Regions from separate parts of the Arthrobacter sp. B0316-5-4 genome, predicted to be linked through region 2. Evidence: riboswitches for the same ligand, from Rfam matches in the RefSeq annotation. Region 2 holds a riboswitch; each other region holds the start of a gene.
What was found. Region 2 has a riboswitch for thiamine pyrophosphate ahead of thiD (bifunctional hydroxymethylpyrimidine kinase/phosphomethylpyrimidine kinase). Riboswitches for the same ligand answer to the same signal wherever they lie in the genome.

Region 1 (5,020 bases), on a different contig from region 2:
AAAGAGATCGATCGCGTCGAGGCGATCGTCCGTTCCATGACTCCGCACGAGCGTGTTGCGCCGAAGATCATCAACGGCTCCCGCCGCGCCCGTATCGCCAAGGGTTCCGGCGTGCACGTCTCGGAGGTCAACGGCCTGCTGGAACGCTTCGCGCAGGCGCAGAAGATGATGAAAAAGCTGGCCCAGGGCGGCGGCATGCCGGGTATGCCCGGAATGCCCGGCCTCGGTGGCCCTGGTGGCGGACGCAAGAACGGGAAGAACACTCCCAAGAAGAAGGCTCGCTCCGGCAACCCGGCCAAGGCCGCCCAGGAACTTCGCGACGCGGAGGCCAAACGGGCCAATGCTGCCTCAGCGGCACCTACGGGCGCGGCTTTCGGACAAGGCGCTGCGGACTTCGATCCGTCGTCGCTGAACCTTCCCAAGGGCTTCGACAAGTTCCTCGGTAAGTAGATAGTGCGTCCCAACTGTCAGTCAGTTGGGATGTCAGAGCCGTGGAATAGGCTGAACCAATGCACAAGCAGCGCGTAGTCTTCGTTCACGGCCTGGGGAGTTTCGGCGCCGCAGCATGGCCGAAGCAACACGGCATGGCGCTGGCGTATGACGCCTTGTTTCTGAGGAGGCACGGCTTTTCGGCCGTGGACGAACCGGTGCAATCCAATGTGGCGGCAGACGTCGCCATCGTGATCAATGCATTGGTCGACTCCGCTGGAGGCCACGTCGTCGCGCATGAGCAAGGCGCCATTTCCGCCATGTTGGCAGCGATCGAGCGCCCCGACCTTGTGCACTCGCTGTCCCTGGTGGAGCCGGCCTGCTTGTCGCTGACAGCCGAGCTCCCTGCCACGGCCTCCCACCGTGCGCTCATGGAACCGTTGTTCGACGTCCGGGCACAACTGAATGACGCCGATTACCAGCGGGAATACTTCCGCAGGGCGTTTTCGGCTGAAACCGGGGGACTGGAAACGCCGGAGGCCCAGAGGTCCGCGCGCAGGCTTAGGCTCCAGGCACCGCCATGGGAAGCGCCGCTTCACATCGTGCCCGGCGTCCCCACCTTGGTCCTCACCGGTGGATGGGAACCGCTCTACGAGGAAATCGCGGGGTACCTCCAGGAAACCGGCGCCCTCCGCCGCGTAGCAGCGGGCGGGCACCGGCCCCAGGATTCAGTCGATGGCGATCACGTCATCCGCTCATTTGTTGCTGACGTTGGCCGCGCCATGTCAGTTCACGCTTCCTGAGCTGCTTTTGCCCGCATTGCCGGGAACCTGGAGTTCCGGCAGGTAGACCTTCCCTCCAGAGGCCAGGAACTCTTGGCTTTTTTCCTGCATCCCGCTGTACATGCCGGCGATTGCGGCCTGCGCTTCAGCTGAACCGTATTCATCGCGGATGTCCTGGCTGATCCGCATGGAGCAGAATTTGGGACCGCACATCGAGCAGAAGTGCGCGGTCTTGGCCGGTTCCGCGGGAAGGGTTTCGTCGTGGAAGGCCTCGGCTGTCACAGGGTCCAGGGAGAGTGCGAACTGGTCGCGCCAACGGAACTCGAACCGGGCTTTGGACAGGGCGTCGTCCCGCTCGTTCGCTCCCGGGTGCCCCTTGGCGAGGTCTGCGGCGTGGGCGGCGATCTTGTAGGTGATGACGCCGGTTTTGACGTCGTCCTTATTCGGCAGGCCCAGGTGTTCCTTGGGTGTCACGTAGCAGAGCATTGCCGTGCCGTAGCGCGCGATTTCGGTCGCGCCAATGGCGGAGGTGATGTGGTCGTAGCCGGGTGCGATATCCGTGACCAGGGGGCCCAAGGTGTAGAACGGGGCTCCCTTGCACAGCTCCTGCTGGCGTTCCACGTTTTCGCGGACCAAGTGGAAGGGGATGTGCCCCGGGCCTTCCACCATGACCTGGACGTCGAACTCCCACGCCCGCTGGGTCAGCTCGGCAAGGGTGTCCAGCTCTGCGAACTGTGCGGCATCATTGGCGTCGGCGATGGAGCCGGGACGCAGCCCGTCGCCCAGCGAAAAGGCGACGTCGTACTTGGCGAAGATTTCGCACAGTTCGTCGAAGTGCGTGTAAAGGAAGTTCTCCTGGTGGTGCGCCAGGCACCAGCCAGCCATGATCGAGCCACCCCGGGAAACAATTCCCGTGACGCGGTTGGCAGTCAGCGGGACGTAGCGCAGCAGGACCCCGGCATGGACGGTCATGTAGTCCACGCCCTGTTCGCACTGCTCGATCACGGTGTCGCGGAAGATCTCCCACGTGAGCTCGTTGGCCTCGCCGTTGACCTTTTCGAGTGCCTGGTAGATGGGGACCGTGCCAATCGGAACAGGAGAGTTGCGGATGATCCATTCCCGCGTGGTGTGGATGTCATCGCCTGTCGAGAGGTCCATGACGGTATCAGCACCCCATTGCGCCGCCCACTGCAGTTTGTCCACTTCCTCGGTGATGGAGCTGGTGACCGCTGAGTTGCCAATGTTGGCGTTGATCTTGACCAGGAACGCCTTGCCGATGATCATCGGTTCGGATTCAGGGTGGTTGATGTTGCTGGGGATGATGGCCCGTCCGGCGGCTACTTCGCTGCGGACCAATTCAACATCGCAGTTCTCGCGCAATGCCACGAACTGCATCTCCTGCGTCACGATGCCTTTCTTGGCATAGTGCATCTGGGTGACGGTTCTCTGCTCGACGGCGCGGCGGGGCACCGGTTGTGCGCCCTTCCACTCCGCCGATGCCGCCCCGCGCCGTACCGCGGACTTGCCGTCGTCGAGCAGGTTCCGTTCCCGCCCCGAATACGGCTCCGTGTCCCCCCGGCCTTCTATCCAGGGTGCGCGGAACGGTTCCAGCCCGACTCTCGGATCGCTGCCCGGTCCGGCCGTTCGATAAACCTGCAGGGGCGGGTTGGCTTGGCCGTTGGGGGAGGGCTCAAGCGCGATCTCAGTGACGGGAACGCGGATCCCGTTTTTGGGATCTTCGAGCCATCCCAGCGAGTGGGATTTCAGCGACTGGGTCACGGTTTCTGTTGCCCCGGTGTCCATGACGGATTCGTTTTGGGCAGGGCTGTGCTGTGCTTTTGTGGTGCTCAAGGGACTGCTCACTTCCTTCGCCGGCATTACCCGGACAGGTTCAACGGTCGCAGACTGCGTCAGTCCGATCTCAGCCCCTGCAGGGGCCCCCGTGTGGTCGTAGTTGAAGCTACCACAGCTGCCATCGGGCGCACAGTCATATGTGCGTTACGGGCCTGCGGTCAGAAGGCCCGGCTAGGCTTTTGCCATGGCCAACATCATCGAATTCAGCGGTACGGTGCTCGTGGCGGCAGGCAAGGAGCGCCGGGGCATGTGGTCCGTTGACGGCCGCCTGACCTTCATCAAACCCGTGGGGGCGCCGGATATGGTGCTCGACGGCTGGGTCCTGCCGGGCTTTGTCGACGCGCACTGCCACATAGGCCTGGGACCCGGCGGTGCGGTTGATGGCCAGGCTACCCTTGCCCAGGCGCTGGCAGACCTCGCGGCCGGCACCCTGTTGATCCGCGATGCCGGATCGCCCAGTGACACGCGCTGGGTCCAAGGCCGCGTGGATTTGCCGCGACTGATCAGGGCTGGCCGGCATATTGCCAGGGACCGGCGGTACCTCCGCGGGCTGGGGCATGAAATCGAACCCGAACAGCTCGTCGAAACCGTTCGCAAGGAAGCCCGTGACGGCGATGGCTGGGTGAAACTGGTGGGCGACTGGATCGATCGCGGCGTCGGGGACCTGACCGCATCCTTCCCAGCCAAGCTGGTCAAGGACGCCATTTCGGCCGCGCATGATGAGGGTGCCAGGGTCACGGCCCATTGCTTCGCCGAGGACACCATCGATGACATGCTGGACGCCAACATCGACTGCATCGAACACGCGACGGGTCTTTTGCCGCGGCACCTTCCCCGGCTGGTGGAGCAGGGTGTGCCCATTGTCCCGACGCTGGTCAACATCGCGACCTTTCCGGACATCTCCGCCCAGGCTGCGCCCAAGTTCCCGGTCTATGCGGATCATATGGCCAGGCTGTGGGAACGCCGCCACGACCGCGTGCTGGAAGCCTTCGAAGCCGGTGTCACCATCTACGCGGGCACCGATGCCGGCAGCGTGATCAAGCACGGCCGGATTGCGGACGAGATGAAGGAACTGCACGACGCCGGCCTGCCGCCGTCCGCTGTCCTGGAAGCCGCCACGTGGGGCGCCAGGGCGTGGCTGGGTGTCGACGCCATCAGCGAAGGGGCGAGTGCCGACGTCGTTCTTTGCAGTGCGGATCCCCGCATCGAACTCAACACCGTCGCCGAACTTCAGCACATTGTTTTGCGGGGCGAGGTCATCCGCTAGGAATAAATTGAAGCTTCAAGTAATTTAGTAGTAGTAGAAGGTGCCGAAAGGGCGGCAGCCTCAAACCCAGGAGCTTCACATGACTACAGCAAACAGCCAGGATCTTCTTCCTGCCGAACTCACCATGGGCACGGTCATGCTCAAGGTTGGCGACATGAAGGTCATGAGCGACTACTACCAGCGCGCCTTGGGCCTGAATATTGTGGCCGAGCAGGATGGCGGGTTGTACCTGGGCCGCACGGGAAAGCCTGTTGTCCACCTGGCGCCCGCCTCCGGCCTGCAAATTCCAGGGCGCGGCGAAGCGGGCCTCTTCCACACCGCCATCCTTTTCGAGGACCAGCCATCCCTGGCGGCCACCATTGCCACGGCGGCAGAATATGAGCCCCGCGCCTTTGCCGGAAGCGCCGACCACCTCGTCAGCGAGGCGTTCTATTTCACCGACCCCGAGGGCAACGGCATTGAGCTCTATTACGACAAGCCCCGCGAACTGTGGCAGTGGGACGGCAAGAATGTCGTCATGGACAACGTCGCACTTCCACCGCAGCGGTTCCTGCAGCAACATCTGAGTGAAGCTGCAGTGACCGGCCAGCGCGAGGCTGCTGCCGGGATCGGCCACGTGCACCTTCAGGTGGGCGATGTCGAAACAGCGCAAAAATTCTACGTGGAAACCCTGGGGTTCGAACGGACC
Region 2 (5,020 bases):
AGCGTCAAGGGCTCCACGCGGCTTGAAGCCAAGAAGCAGCGCCGCAGGGAATCCCGCGAAACCGGCCGCCGCCGCCAGGTCATCACTGAAGCCGAGTTCCTTGCGCGCCGCGAGTCGGTAGACCGCCAAATGATCGTCCGCCAGCGCGACGACAGAATCCAGATCGGCGTCCTTGAAGACGGCGTCCTGGCCGAGCATTTCGTGTCCAAGACACAGCAGGATTCCCTGATCGGCAACGTGTACCTGGGCAAGGTCCAGAACGTGCTGCCCTCCATGGAAGCCGCGTTCGTGGACATTGGCCGTGGCCGGAACGCCGTGCTGTACGCCGGTGAAGTCAACTGGGATGCTGTCAACCTTGAAGGCCAGCCGCGCCGGATCGAGAACGCCCTGAAGTCCGGCGACTCCGTCCTGGTACAGGTCACCAAGGATCCCGTGGGTCACAAGGGTGCCCGCCTGACCAGCCAGATTTCGCTGCCGGGCCGCTACCTTGTGTACGTGCCGGGCGGCTCCATGACCGGCATCTCCCGGAAGTTGCCCGACGTCGAACGCAACCGCCTCAAGCGCATCCTCAAGGACCGCCTGCCGGAAAACGCCGGTGTCATTGTCCGCACCGCGGCCGAGGGCGCCTCGGAAGAAGAGCTGACGCACGACATCAACCGCCTGCGCGCGCAGTGGGAGGGCATTGAGGGGCAGGCCTCCTCAACCAAGGTGCTGGCGCCGGAACTGCTGTACGGCGAACCTGACCTGACCATCAAGGTAGTGCGCGACGTCTTCAACGAAGACTTCTCCAAGCTGATCGTCTCGGGCGACGACGCATGGGACACCATTGAGGCTTACGTAACCTACGTAGCCCCCGACCTGGTGGGACGCCTCGAAAAGTGGACCAAGGACCAGGACATTTTCGCTGCCTGGCGCATCGACGAGCAGATCCACAAGGCCCTGGAACGCAAGGTCTTCCTGCCCTCCGGTGGTTCATTGGTCATTGACCGCACCGAAGCCATGACCGTGGTGGACGTCAACACCGGTAAGTTCACCGGCAGCGGCGGAAACCTTGAAGAGACCGTCACCAAGAACAACCTCGAAGCTGCCGAGGAAGTAGTTCGCCAGCTGCGCCTGCGCGATATCGGCGGCATCATTGTCATCGACTTCATCGACATGGTCCTGGAATCCAACCGTGATCTTGTCCTGCGCCGCATGGTTGAATGCCTTGGCCGCGACCGCACTAAGCACCAGGTCGCCGAGGTCACGTCCCTGGGCTTGGTCCAGATGACGCGTAAGCGCATGGGCACCGGCCTCCTCGAGGTCTTTGGCGAACAGTGCGAGCACTGCGCAGGACGTGGCGTCGTGACCCACGACGAGCCGGTGGAGCACCGCCGCGCCAACGTGGTGGCCGCCGAGCACCACCGCCCGCACACGGAGACGCAGCAGCAGCAGCAACCGGCCGCCCGAACGGAACGAAAGCGTCGCCGTGGCAAGGGTGGGGGACAGGCTGTTCCTGAAGCCCCCGCACCGGTTCAGGTTGCACCATCCGTACCCGCCGCCACGTCGACGCACACCGAACCGCAGGACCCTGCGCGCCAGGCAAAGGCCGAGGCCACCAGGGCTGCGTTGGCAACGATCGCGGCCGCAGCACACGCCGCCCACCTGCACGACGACGAGCTTCACCGTGCAGAGGAACTGGCCCGCTCAACGCATCAGTCGGCCGCCGCCGAACCCGCCGTTCACAGCGACGACGAAGAATCAGCGGCCCACGACGCGGCGGTTCGGGAAGCACGCTCCACCCCGGTCCTGCGTTTCGGTGGCGAAGAAGTCGCCTTGCCGTTCGTTGAGCACCAGGAAGAACCCCAGGCTGCCAAGCCGGCCATGAGCTTGGATCTGCTGGCCGAGGCGTTCTCCCATCTCGGAGCGGCGCCGGAGCAGGAGGCGGCAGTAACGGCTGTCCGCGAACCTGCTGCTGCCCCGAAGGCGGCAGCGCCGGAACAGGCCGTCGAACAGGATCCGGAAGCCGCTTCGGCGACTCGGAGCCGTCGAGTCCGCCGTAACCGCAGCGCCAGCAGGGCCCAGGGTGCAGCTAACCAAACAAGCGTTGAGCACCACGAAGTGACTGCTTCGACGCCCCAGGGTTCGGCACACGAGGCGAAAGCCCCTGCTGAACCAGCCAAAAAGGCGCCCGCAGACGAGCCCATCATCCTGGGAGTCGGCGTACCGGCTTCCGAGCTCTGACCGGTTCATAAAGCTGTACAAGACCCCGTAGCAACTGCCCCGGCAGTCGCTACGGGGTCTTTGCATGTCCAGGAGGTCCCAGGCCGCTCCTCGGGACGCCAGACCTTAGGCGGGTCATATCCGGGCCTCAGCGCAGTGCGGTTCCCGGGCGGGGCTGCTTCCCGGCTAGGCTGGGGGACTGACACGGGGTGCCGGGCGTTGGGCCGGGCTGAGATCCAAACCCGTTGAACCTGTCCGGTTAGCACCGGCGAAGGGATGTCCACATGACTGCACCGTATTCCCCTGTCTACCCGCTGGTGGCTTCCGGCAGGCAAACCCCGCGGGTGTTGAGCATTGCCGGCTCGGACCCCTCCGGTGGTGCCGGGATCCAGGCGGACTTGAAGAGCATCGCGGCCCACGGTGGTTACGGCATGGCTGCCATCACCGCCCTCACCGCCCAGAACACCGTTGGGGTCAGCGCCGTCCACGTGCCCCCCGTTGAATTCCTGCGCCAACAGCTGGACGCCATCAGCAACGACATCGAGATCGACGCCGTCAAAATCGGCATGCTCGGTGACGCGGCCGTCATCGACGAAGTCCGCAGCTGGCTCGAAAAGGTACGTCCCGCCGTCGTGGTCCTGGACCCGGTGATGGTGGCAACCAGTGGCGACAGGCTCCTGCGGGAGTCGGCTGAGAAGGCGTTGCGTTCGCTCCTGCCGTTGGCAGACCTCCTGACGCCCAACCTGCCCGAGCTTGCAGTGCTGTTGGGCGAGCCCGAGGCGCCGGATTGGGCTTCGGCGCTGGACCAGGGTAAGCGGTTGGCCGCTGAGTACGGGAACACGGTCCTGGTGAAGGGCGGCCATTTGGCAGGGTCCGGATGTCCCGACGCTTTGGTGAACACGAGCGGGTTATTGCGGCAGGACGTGGTGGAGATAGCAGGGCCCCGCATCGATACCCGAAACAGCCACGGCACAGGGTGTTCGCTGTCCTCGGCCCTGGCAACGGTGCAGGTCATGACGGGGGACTGGGAAGCTTCGCTGCGGGAAGTGAAGCCCTGGTTGCTTGAGGCTTTGAGGCGTTCCGGGACGTTGGACGTTGGCCACGGAAGCGGGCCGGTCCATCACTTCCACCACCAGCAGGTCCTGAGGCCCGGCGACTTCGCCGCAACTTTGTGGGAGCAGGCCCGCGCGGAACTTGACGCGATCCATGGGCTTGGCTTCATCGATGGCCTTCAAACGGGCAGCCTGTCGGAAGCCGCTTTCGGCTATTACCTGGCACAGGACGCGATCTACCTCAATGGTTACTCCCGGGTCCTGGCCCGTGCCAGCGCCCTTGCTCCTACCGAGGACGAACAGTTGTTTTGGGCCAAGGGGTCCCGGCAATGCCTGGAAGTCGAGTCGGAATTGCACAGGAACTGGCTAAGCACCCGCGACGTGTCCGCGACGACTGGACCCGTGACCAAGTCCTACGTGGACCACTTGCTGGCCTGTTCGGCATCGGGCAGCTACGCGGTGGTCCTCGCGGCGATCCTGCCTTGCTACTGGTTGTACGCGGAAGTGGGCCAGCAGCTCCATGGCTCCTACGTGGAGGCAGGGTCCCCCGCGGACCACGCCTACGCGGACTGGTTGAAGACCTATGCCGACGAAGACTTTGCTGAGGCAACCCGGACTGCGATCAAGCTCACGGACGCGGCGGCCCTCGCGGCATCACCGACAGAGCGCGTGGCCATGGTGGAGGCCTTCGCCCAGTCCTGCCGCTATGAAACCGCCTTCTTCGACGCGCCGCGGCTGTTCTCGTGATCTTTCCGGCGCGGCATCCTGGCGCGGAATTTTGGAGGTTTACCGCGCGTCGGAGGGCAAATCACGTTAATCGCGCCCAAACCCTGTAGGCTGTATGGGCACGGTGCCGGGAGAGTCCGTTACAACTGGTGACGCGAGTCACGTGGTAGCCTCCGGACCCGGCCTCATTTGCAGCTGAAGGTCAAACTAGCGTAATCTTGATCTTCGGTGCTTACGCCAACACTTGGGTTATGCCCCTTGGAATTGTTCATGGGATGACTCGCGGACTTCGATCAGAAGTCCACGGCGTTGAGGCACAGCGCGAACCAAGCCTGATTCCGGTCCAGGTTCCGCACGCAAATTTAGTTATAAACGTCGAGAGAAGTGAGTACCCAAGTGGTGTACGCGATTGTCCGCGCAGGCGGCCGCCAAGAAAAAGTTTCCGTTGGAGACTACGTAACGCTTAACCGCGTCCCCGGTGGAGCCGGTAGCACGCTTGAGCTGCCCGCCTTGCTCCTGGTTGACGGCGAGAAGGTCACCTCCGCAGCTGCGGAACTGGCCAACGTCAAGGTTACGGCTGAGATCCTGGAAGACCTCCGTGGTCCGAAGATCGTCATCCAGAAGTTCAAGAACAAGACCGGCTACCGGAAGCGTCAGGGTCACCGTCAGGAACTGACCAAGATCAAGATCACCAGCATCGCGTAACTTTCGTTACACGCTGTTCAGGTTTTTCAGTTTCCCCAGAAATTTAGAGGCAGGCATTTCACATGGCACACAAAAAAGGCGCGAGTTCCACTCGCAACGGTCGTGACTCCAACGCTCAGTACCTGGGCGTCAAGCGCTTCGGTGGTCAGGTAGTTTCCGCAGGCGAGATCATCGTTCGCCAGCGCGGAACCCACTTCCACCCGGGTGCAGGCGTCGGCCGCGGTGGCGACGACACCCTGTTCGCTCTCCAGGCCGGTGCGGTTGAGTTTGGTACTCGCCGCGGCCGTCGCGTAGTGAACATCGTTGCTGCTGCAGCTGCAGAGTAACAACTAGTT
Region 3 (5,020 bases), on a different contig from region 2:
CTTCATGCTTTCACTCGTCGTGGTGGTTCTTGCAGCCATTGCCACAGGCTTTATTGTCTGGGCCAACGACAAGCGGCACGGCAGATACGGCGTCGCCCTTCCGGTGGGCGTCTCAACGGCTGTTGCGGCGCTGAGTTGGATTGCCTTTATCAGCGCCGGCCTGGGCTACCAGCCGGGGGTCACGTGGATTCCGTGGGTTCTCCCCATCGTCATTGGAACCGCAGCAGCTGCGGCCGTAGTGGTCTACCTGGGCCGCACGCGGACCAAGCACGATACCGAGGCCCTCACCAAGGCCCTCCGGCTCTAACGGCACCTGACAACAATGGCCATCACCCGCGGGTGATGGCCATTGGTGGTTAACGCGCTCCCAGTACCCCTAAAGGAACTCGGCCCGTCCCTCCATGGCGGAGGACGCCAGAGCGTGTTCCCGCCGGGGAATCCGGCCCGCCTGCTTGGCCAAACGGCCGGCTATGACGGCGTGTTTGAAGGCTTCTCCCATTTGCACCGGGTTCTGCGCGCGCGTCACCGCAGTGGCGAGGAGGACGGCGTCGCAGCCAAGTTCCATCGCCAGCGCCGCATCGGAAGCGGTTCCGATCCCGGCGTCGAGAACCACGGGCACCGACGCCCGTGACACGATCAGCTCAATGTTGTGCGGGTTCAGGATGCCCAGGCCCGTGCCAATGGGTGAGCCAAGGGGCATCACCGCGGTGGCGCCCAGGTTTTCCAGCCGCAGGGCAAGGACGGGGTCGTCATTGGTGTAAGCGAAGACCTTGAATCCGCGGTTCACCAGCTGCTCTGTGGCTTCCACGAGTTCCACGGCATCGGGCAGGAGTGTGTGCTCGTCCGCGATGACTTCCAGCTTCACCCAATCGGTCTCCAGCGCCTCACGGGCAAGTTCGGCGGTCATCACAGCGTCCTTCGCTGTGAAGCAGCCCGCCGTGTTGGGCAACACCCGGATTTTGTGGTCCACCAGGAGCTGGAAGAGTGACCCTGTTTCGGCCGGGGAATAGCGCCGCATGGCAACAGTGGTCAGCTCCGTACCCGAGGCCAGGAGCGCAGCACCCAAACCGTCCAGGCTCGGAGCACCCCCGGTTCCCATGATCAGTCGCGAACCAAAGTCGACGCCGTCGATCACCAAGGCGTCGGTGCTGGGGGCAGTGCTTGTTGTGGTCATTGTTCAGCCTCCCTGGACTGCGGTAACGAGTTCGAGTTCATCGCCGTCGGCGAGCGCTGTTGCCGCCCACTGGCTGCGTGGCACCACCTCGGAATTGCGCGCGACGGCGACACCCAGCTTGCCGCCGTCGGCCGCCTGTCCGCGGTGGTCCAGGACGCGGCCTGTGATGGCGGTGACGAGCGTGCTGACAGAGGCGTCATCGGCCACTGCATGGTCGGATCCATTGAGTTTGATGTTCATGCGGTTTCCTTGCTGCGGACGTGTGCTGGGATGAAGTTCCGTGGATCGGGGGCGCTAGCCTTAAAGCGGTCTGGGCGGAAAGGGGCCCACCGTGGATCGGCCGACCCGTTGATCAGTTCCCCGACAATCCTTGCGGCTACCGGTGTCAGCAGGACTCCGTGACGGAAGAACCCGGTGGCAACCACCAACCCCTCGATGTCGCCCTTGGTTCCGGCGACGCGGCCAAGCAACGGCGCGTTGTCCGGCGTCCCTGGCCTGGCCCGGGCAGTTGCCTCGAGGAGTTCCAGTTCCGCGACCGCGGGGACCATGACCTGGGCGTCGCGCAGGAGCTGGTACACGCCACCGGCCGAGACGGCATTGGACGCTGTGGACAGTCCGTCCTCACGCTGGGTAGCGCCGATCACCACCGTCCCGTCGTCGCGGGGGACGACGTACACCGGAACACCCCGCACTATCCCCCGCACGGTGGAGGTGACCAGTGGTTGCAGGCTTTCCGGAACCCGAAGCCTGAGGATGTCGCCATACACCGGCCGCAGGGGAAGCGTGAGTCCTTCAGGCAGGCCCTTCAAGCCGGCGGCGCCGACCCCGTTGGCGACCACGGTCTCGGCGGCCACCACGCTGACGCCCGAATCGAGTTCGACTCCTGCAACCCGCCCCTCGTCCCACAGCACGCGCTTCGCCAGGGCTTCCAGGGCGAACCCATTGTTCGCCCCCGTGACCCAGGTGGGATCGTCCGGCGAATGCGCGGCCAGCCCGGCCAGGAGGCAGTCCGCGAGCCTGCGCGGGTCCACCTGGTGGTCGGCGGGGATGTCGAAGGCGCAGGAAATTTGTGGACTGAGCAGGGGTTCACGCTCCCTCGCGTCCCGAAGGGCAAGGGGTTCCACGCCCAGGCCGGCAGCCTTCTGTACCGCACGGAGGTCTGCGAGCGCCCGTCGGTCGGCGGCGTCGGCACCCACGGCGAGGGTCGGCGTCGTGCGATATCCGGCGGCGTCCCCGCCTCCGGTGAGTGTGGCGACAAAAGGCGGCCACAGCCGCGAGGATTCGACCATGAGTTCCAGGAGATCTTCTTCCTGGTAGTGCAGTTCACTGACGGGTGCCAACATCCCGGCAGCTGCGAAGGTTGCGCCGCTGGCGGGGTGGGGGTCGATGAGGACGACTGAGCGGCCCAGCCTGCGCGCCTGGTGGGCGATGCCCAATCCGATGATGCCGCCGCCGATGATGGCCACATCTGCATGAATGGCGTCTGCCATGTGTTCCCTTCCCTACGCCGGTATTAGCCGGATCAGGTCAAGCGGTCGGCTCTGAAGCCCTCTCAGCCGGACGGTCACAAAGTCGAACGTCGCGGCTCCCGCAGTACGTGCCCAGTTTAGAGGAACTACTCTGGTTCCCATGACCCAGCCTGTATCCCTCGCCTCAGCCCGACTCTATTTGTGCACCGATGCCCGGAAGCGGCAGGGCGACTTCGAAGACTTCGTAGATGCCGCCTTCGAGGGTGGGGTGGACATTATCCAGCTCCGGGACAAGTCGATCGAGGCAGCCGAAGAACTGGAGCTGTTGGCCATCCTGCGCAGTGTGGCCGAGCGGCATGGACGGCTGTGGGCTGTCAACGATCGGGCCGATATTGCCAGTGTTTCCGGGGCTCCTGTGTTCCACGTGGGCCAGAAGGACCTGCCCTTGACTATTGCCCGGACCTTCCTCCCCTCCCCTGCCGCGATCGGACTTTCCACGCACACTCCGGAGCAGGTCAATGCTGCCCTCGCCGCTTCGACGGGCGACGGTGGCCTGGACTACTTCTGTGTTGGTCCGGTCTGGGCGACACCCACCAAACCGGGGCGCGAAGCAGTAGGGCCGGACCTGGTCACATATGCCGCAGAAGCGATGAAGCGTGCCGACGAAGCGACAGCTGGTGCGGTGCAGCTGCCTTGGTTCGCGATCGGGGGCATTGACCTGAGCAACGTGGAACAGGTCCTTGCTGCGGGAGCCAGCAGGATCGTCGTCGTCCGCGCCATCACGGAAGCTGGAGACCCGACGGCTGCGGCCAAGTCGCTGCTGCAGGCATTGGACTCCATCTAGGGAATCGTCCACCTTGCGGCCTTGACATGGTGTGATCCCCGAAATGCGGGATAACCTGATTTTCGTGTCACATCATCGGATTGCACCCAACGTCGACGACTCGTCGGACCAGCTCGCAGCGGCCCTCGCAGCACTGCGGACGGAGCTGGAACTCCCAGGCGCCTACCCCGCGGGCGCAGTGGAGGAAGCCCAAAGAGCGGTGGCAGACCGGAAGCTGCCGGAACGCGACCTTCGGGATATTCCGTTTGTCACCATCGATCCCGCGACGTCGACAGACCTGGACCAGGCGCTGTTCATAGAGCGCGCCGGCCACGGTTACAAGGTCCTCTATGCGATCGCCGATGTCCCTTCCTTCGTGGCTCCCGGGGGCGCCCTCGACGCGGAGACACGCCAGCGCGGACAGACCTTCTACGCCCCGGATGGTCGGATTCCCTTGCACCCGGAAGTCATCAGCGAACATGCGGGAAGCCTGCTGGCAGAGCAGGACTGTGGCGCCTTCGTCTGGGATTTCGTCCTGGACGCGAAGGCCGAAGCGGTGACGGTGACAGTAGGCCGCGCCACCGTGCGCAGCCGGGCCAAGCTAAGTTACAAGGGCGTCCAGGAGCAGATCGACGACGGGACGGCACCGCCCGTACTGCAACTCCTCAAGGAAGTGGGGTTGAAGCGGGTTGAACTCGAACGCCTCCGCGGCGGCGCGAGCCTGAACATGCCCGAACAGGAGATCGTCCAAGCGACCGACGGCGGCGGCTACAGGATCGTTGCTGCCCCGTCGTTGCCGGTGGAGGACTGGAACGCCCAGATTTCACTGATGACCGGGATGGCGGCGGCCCAGCTGATGCTGGACGGAAAAGTTGGCATCCTGCGCACCATGCCCGCACCGGATGAACGCTCACTGCAGCACTTCAAGAGGCAGACCACCGCCCTCGGCAAACCATGGGACGGCCGGATTACCTACGGAGAATACCTGCGGACCCTGGACGCATCGGATCCGAAGCAACTCGCCATCCTGCACTCAGCCGGGACCCTGTTCAGGGGTGCCGGCTACACACCGTTCGATGGCGAGGTGCCGGCCGACGTCATCCAGGCAGCCATCGGCGCTCCGTATGCGCACACCACGGCGCCTTTGCGCCGCCTGATCGACCGGTTCGTACTGGTGATCTGCGAGGCGCTGAGCAACGGCCACGACATCCCTGCCTGGGCCCGGGAGGCCTTGCCATCCCTGCCCGAGATCATGGCGTCGTCCGACCAGTTGGCTGGCCGCCTCGAACGTGCCGCCGTGGACACGGTGGAGGCGGCGCTGGTCGCCAACCACATCGGCCAGGAGTTCGATGCCGTCGTCATTTCCGGCTCAAAGCCAAACGGATCAGGAAACGGAAATGGCAAGGCCAACGGCAACGGGAACGGCGGCCCTTACGGAATCGTCCAAATAGCGGAACCCGCAGTGACCGCCCGTTGCGACGGCGAACTGGAGTCCGGGACCGAAGTCCGCGTCCGGCTCGTCAAGGCTGACATCGCAAGCCGGGAGATTCGGTT
Region 4 (5,020 bases), on a different contig from region 2:
GACGGCGGGACTGGTGGTTTTCGGGGTGGCGCTGACGGTGTTCGCCGGGCCGCTCTTCCACCTCGCGGATGGTTCCGCGGAGATCATGCTGGACCGATCGGCCTACATCCATTCGGTCCTGGGCGATGCAGTCGAGGTTCCGGCGCTGCCGCAGACGGGTGGTCCCAAATGAGCCGTAAACCGAACTCCTTCCGTACCGAGCTGCCTCTGCTCATCTGGTTGGTCATTGTCTGGGGTGCATTGTGGCGGGATTTCAGTCCGGGCAACCTGTTGTTCGGTGCCTTGATCGCGGTGCTGGTGGCAAAGTTCTTCTACCTTCCTCCGGTTGAGCTCAGTGGCAGGTTCAACATTCGGCGGGCCATCCCGTTTGCCCTGATGTTCCTCGCCAAAGTGGTGGCAGCGAGCTTCCTGGTGCTGTACCTGGCTGTGGTCAAGGGGCCAAAGGTGCGCAGCGCCGTCGTCGCCGTTCCGTTGCGGAGCCACTCCGACCTCATGGTGACGGCAACAGGGCACGTCATCTCGCTGATTCCAGGCTCGTTGGTGGTGGAAGTGGACCGTTCGACGTCCACGCTGTACCTGCACGCGCTCAACATTTACCAAGAGGCTGACATCGATAAGATCCGTCAGGAAGTCCAGAACATTGAAGCCGGCTTGATCCGCATCATGGGCACCCGCGAAGAAGTCCAGGCGCTGGGAGCCGAGATAGGTTCCGGAGTGAAAGGGGCAGCCCTGTGAAGGAAATCGTCCTCATAGTTACGGCCGTGATTCTTAGCCTGGCTGCTGCCGGCGCCATTGTGCGGATCGCGATCGGTCCTTCCCTGCTGGACCGGGTTTTGGCCTCAGACGTTTTGCTGGCCATTCTCGGCGCAGCCCTCGCGATCGACATGGCGGTGAACCGGCACCTGAATAACCTGATGCTGCTGGTGGCGCTGGCCGTGATTGGCTTCATTGGTTCGGTGACGGTGGCCCGCTTCGTGGCCGAGCGGAGGGAACAGAGCAATGAGTCCTGATGCCACCGGCGTGGATGCCGTCATCGATATTGTGACCGCTGTGTTCCTGGTGGTCGGAGCGCTGATGTCCCTTGGCGCAGCGGTCGGTTTGCTGCGTTTCCCTGACCTGATGAGCCGCATGCACGCAGCTACCAAGCCTCAGGTCCTGGGCTTGTTCCTCATGCTGGCAGCTATAGGTCTCCAGATGCGGACCTGGTGGGTTTGGCCCGTGCTGTTGGTGGCGTGGATATTCCAGCTGCTCACCGCACCCGTCTCGGCCCACATGGTGGGGCGGTCCGCGTACCGCACCAAGCATGGCCACCGGGAGATGCTCACCAAGGACGAACTAGAGGCCGTTGTTCAGCGGGCAGCTGCGGGTCAAGCCGACCACGAGCGTTAAGTTAACGCGGGGTCATTTCCGGCCCATCCCGAGGGGATGTAGTGGCTGGAAATGAACCCGCGTTGCCTTGGACGGTGATGCCCTAGACGATGTCCTGGGACTTCGCGAAGCGGGCGATTGCACGCTGCGTGCCCCTGCTGGCAAGCACCTGGATGAGTGTGCTCACGAATGCCGAAATCAGGGCGAAGGTGAGGGCGGAGCGCAGGCTCGTTTCCATGTCATCGTTGCCTACGGGCGGCTTGTTGCCTGTGGCCTTTTCCCACCCTTTGTTGACGAGTTTTGTTCCGACGAAGCCCGCCCCGAGGCTCACTCCGGCGCCGATCAGCTTGAAGAAGAGGTTCATGCCCCCAGCCTAGCCGCAACGGGTGGGCCGGCAACGCTAGCGGCGGCTTTCCCGTTCCTTAAGGAACGCGGTCAGGGAGCCTACGGGTGCCAGCACGGGTACGACAGGGTGGTCGGCCGACCACACGGCGTCGACAGTCCCGTATTCGGCGATTTCCTTGAGGAGATAGTAAGTGGGCGGCATCAGTTTCAGGGTGCCTGCCGCTTCCGCCGCGAGGATTCCCTCTACCGGCATCCACAAGGATTGCCACGCTTCAGTTGTTTGGTGGTGTGGTGCCATGTCCGCCGACGGCTTGGCCACGTAGAAGAACGTGTCGAACCGCTTGGGCATGTCGATCGGGGTAATCCAGTTGGCCCACGGGCGCAGGTCACCGGCGTCGATGCCCAGCCCGGCTTCCTCGCGGACCTCGCGGATGGCGGCTGTGAGCACGGTTCCGGCATTCCTGGCCGCGTCTTCTGAATCCGCCCCGATGGAGCTTGCCTGCCAGTCCGCCGCGTGGCGCTGGAGCAGTTGGGGGGCGTAGTCCCACCCGGAGTGGTCGGCGGGGTCCACGCGTCCTCCCGGAAACACCACCATCCCGGCGGCGAAGTCCATGGTGCTGACCCTGTGCTGGACGAATGCCTCGAGCCCGGAGGGGGTATCGCGGAGCAGGATGACGCTTGCGGCGAGGCGTGCTTCCGACACGACAGCGTTGCCTGGGAGGCCTGAGCCGGGATGGTCCGTCATGAAGTGTGCCCCTTTGCCGCGGTGGATGTTGCTGGATCATTCTCTCAGGTCCCGTTGCGGGGCCCGCCGTGCAGGGTATGGGCCCAAAGAAGGGTGTTCAGCGGGCCTCGCAACGGTGGAGGTGGGCCGGATTGTGACCGGGCAGCAGTCCCCACCACGGAGGGCAGGTGTAAACTGAACCAGCCCAGCAGGGCAGATTTAATAACGACAGGGGAGCGCCGCCGTCGGAACTTGCAGAGATGCAGGAGCCGCGAGGGCGCTGAGAGTGCGGACAGCCGCAGACCCTCGAACCTGATCCGGTTAGTACCGGCGCAAGGGAGTCGAGCTTCTCAGAGTGTCCGGAACCGGGCGGCGCAGGCCGGCCGGGGAATCCGGGGAGCACTTTCCCCTCCTGTAACTCAGGAGGCAGAAAAATGACCACGGTAAACGTGAAGAAGACCAGTTATAACTGGCGTGTTGTAGACATCGTGGTGGCAGCGTTGATCGCCATCGCCGGCGGCGTGATTTTCTGGGCTTGGTCCCAAGGCGCCGCACTCGTATCCATCCCCATGAACGCAGCATATCCGCCGTTGACGGGCCTGATCGCAGGCGGTTGGATGATTCCGGCAGTCCTGGGCATGCTCATCATCCGCAAGCCGGGTGCTGCCCTGTTCTGCGAGGCGGTCGCAGCTACAGGCGAACTCATCATGGGCTCCCAGTACGGCACCACCGTACTCATCTCCGGCATTCTGCAAGGCCTCGGCGCAGAGCTCATCTTCGCCGCGTTCCTCTACAAGAAGTTCAACCTGCCCACCTCGCTCCTTGCCGGAGCAGGTGCAGGCCTCTTCTGCGGCCTCAACGACTCGTTCCTGCCGTGGGGCTGGAACATCGCCTACGAGGCAATCGACAAGCTCACTTACATCACGTTCACCACAATCTCCGGGGCGATCATTGCGGGCGCACTCTCATGGATTGCCACGCGTGGTCTGGCAAAGACCGGTGTCCTGAGTTCCTTCGCGTCGCGCAAAGCCGCTTCGGAGCCCGTCTTCAACTGATGTCCGCAACCGAACGCGGCGGCCAGGTCCGGCCTGCCGCCATCTCAGCCGAGGGCTGGGGATGGCGGCACGCCGGCAGGGCCACACCCGCCATCCAAGGCCTTGACCTCAGGATCGAACCGGGGGAGCGGGTGCTGCTGCTCGGACCCTCGGGTGCGGGCAAGTCCACGCTCCTGCATGCCCTCGCTGGGGTGTTGGGGGACGAGGAAGACGACTCGGACGAGACCGGCTCGCTGCTGATCGACGGCGTTGCTCCCCGCGAGCAGCGGGGCCGCGCCGGCCTGATGCAGCAGGACCCCGAAACGCAGGTTGTGCTGTCCCGGGTGGGGGACGACGTCGCCTTCGGCGCCGAGAACCTGGCCGTGCCGCGGGAGGAAATTTGGTCCCGCGTCCATGAAGCGCTCGACGACGTCGGGCTGCGCACGGCCGCGGGCGGCGGACTGGCGTTGGACCACCCGACGGCGGCACTCTCCGGCGGCCAGAAACAACGCCTTGCGCTTGCCGGGATTTTGGCGATGCGGCCCGGGTTGATCCTGCTGGACGAACCAACGGCCAACCTGGACCCGGCAGGGGTCCTGGAGGTGCGGGACGCGGTGGGGCGTTGCCTCGATAAGACCGGTGCCACGCTTGTTGTGGTGGAACACCGCGTGTCCGTGTGGAAGGACCTGGTGGACCGGATTGTGGTACTGCAGCCCGGATCCGGCGAGGCGGGAGCGGCGGGCACTCCAGGCGTCCTGTTGGATGGGCCGCCGGAGCAGGTCCTGTCCGAGGCCCGCACCATGCTGATGGCAGCGGGTGTTTGGGTTCCCGGATACGTCCCCGCAACCCGTGCGCGGCGAAGTGAAACCCCTACCGCGCAACTGCTGCTGGCCGCCCAGGATGTGGCAGTCTCCCGCGGGAAAGCTCGCAGGAAAGGCTTCCGGACCATCCCACCCGTTGCCGTGCAATCCGATATCAGCGCCCAGGTCAGGGCCGGGCAAGCATTGACCATCACAGGTCCGAATGGTGCCGGTAAGTCCACGTTCGCGCTCACGCTGGCCGGCCTTTTGGCGCCGGTGGACGGCAAAGTGAGTGCCGCCGTCGAGCTTTCAGAAGGGGCCGGAATCGACCCGTTCAGGTGGAAGGCTGACCAGCTGATTTCACGCATCGGGACAGTGTTCCAGGAGCCCGAGCACCAGTTCGTCACGGGCAAGGTGCTGGATGAGCTGATGTTCGGTCCGAAGCACCTTGGCCACGGCGAGGAACGCGTGGACGAACTGTTGGAGCGGTTGCGGCTCACCCATCTGGTGGACGCGAACCCGTACACCCTGTCCGGCGGCGAGAAGCGAAGGCTTTCCGTGGCCACGGTGCTGGCCGCGCACCCCAAAGTCCTCGTCCTTGATGAGCCCACCTTCGGCCAGGACGCGAACACCTGGGCCGAGCTGGCGTCGTTCCTTTCGGAGTTGCTCGACGCCGGAACAGCCGTGGTCTCCGTAACCCACGACCAGGAATTCAGTGCTGTACTCGGCGGCACGGAGCTGCGCCTGAA

Region 1: it holds a riboswitch for thiamine pyrophosphate, as region 2 does, so the genes downstream of both, thiC (phosphomethylpyrimidine synthase ThiC) here and thiD (bifunctional hydroxymethylpyrimidine kinase/phosphomethylpyrimidine kinase) in region 2, are expected to answer to the same signal.
Region 3: it holds a riboswitch for thiamine pyrophosphate, as region 2 does, so the genes downstream of both, thiO (glycine oxidase ThiO) here and thiD (bifunctional hydroxymethylpyrimidine kinase/phosphomethylpyrimidine kinase) in region 2, are expected to answer to the same signal.
Region 4: it holds a riboswitch for thiamine pyrophosphate, as region 2 does, so the genes downstream of both, AC5RU9_RS19655 (ECF transporter S component) here and thiD (bifunctional hydroxymethylpyrimidine kinase/phosphomethylpyrimidine kinase) in region 2, are expected to answer to the same signal.

What each region holds. Positions count from the first base shown of each region.
Region 1 is NZ_JBNHFN010000001.1:17,727-22,746, reverse strand. It holds gene ffh (signal recognition particle protein) at 1-450, shown strand, start outside; gene AC5RU9_RS00125 (alpha/beta fold hydrolase) at 510-1,232, shown strand; gene thiC (phosphomethylpyrimidine synthase ThiC) at 1,215-3,014, opposite strand; TPP riboswitch at 3,058-3,165, opposite strand; gene AC5RU9_RS00115 (amidohydrolase family protein) at 3,250-4,332, shown strand; gene AC5RU9_RS00110 (VOC family protein) at 4,412-5,020, shown strand, end outside.
Region 2 is NZ_JBNHFN010000002.1:813,266-818,285, reverse strand. It holds gene AC5RU9_RS08080 (Rne/Rng family ribonuclease) at 1-2,223, shown strand, start outside; TPP riboswitch at 2,398-2,496, shown strand; gene thiD (bifunctional hydroxymethylpyrimidine kinase/phosphomethylpyrimidine kinase) at 2,487-4,001, shown strand; gene rplU (50S ribosomal protein L21) at 4,377-4,685, shown strand; gene rpmA (50S ribosomal protein L27) at 4,748-5,011, shown strand.
Region 3 is NZ_JBNHFN010000001.1:362,708-367,727, forward strand. It holds gene AC5RU9_RS01615 (hypothetical protein) at 5-307, shown strand; gene AC5RU9_RS01620 (thiazole synthase) at 377-1,174, opposite strand; gene thiS (sulfur carrier protein ThiS) at 1,178-1,414, opposite strand; gene thiO (glycine oxidase ThiO) at 1,411-2,664, opposite strand; TPP riboswitch at 2,657-2,776, opposite strand; gene thiE (thiamine phosphate synthase) at 2,804-3,487, shown strand; gene AC5RU9_RS01640 (RNB domain-containing ribonuclease) at 3,552-5,020, shown strand, end outside.
Region 4 is NZ_JBNHFN010000006.1:288,366-293,385, reverse strand. It holds gene AC5RU9_RS19685 (Na+/H+ antiporter subunit D) at 1-172, shown strand, start outside; gene AC5RU9_RS19680 (Na+/H+ antiporter subunit E) at 169-735, shown strand; gene AC5RU9_RS19675 (MrpF/PhaF family protein) at 732-1,010, shown strand; gene mnhG (monovalent cation/H(+) antiporter subunit G) at 1,000-1,389, shown strand; gene AC5RU9_RS19665 (DUF4235 domain-containing protein) at 1,472-1,732, opposite strand; gene AC5RU9_RS19660 (NUDIX hydrolase) at 1,769-2,458, opposite strand; TPP riboswitch at 2,658-2,794, shown strand; gene AC5RU9_RS19655 (ECF transporter S component) at 2,872-3,492, shown strand; gene AC5RU9_RS19650 (ABC transporter ATP-binding protein) at 3,492-5,020, shown strand, end outside.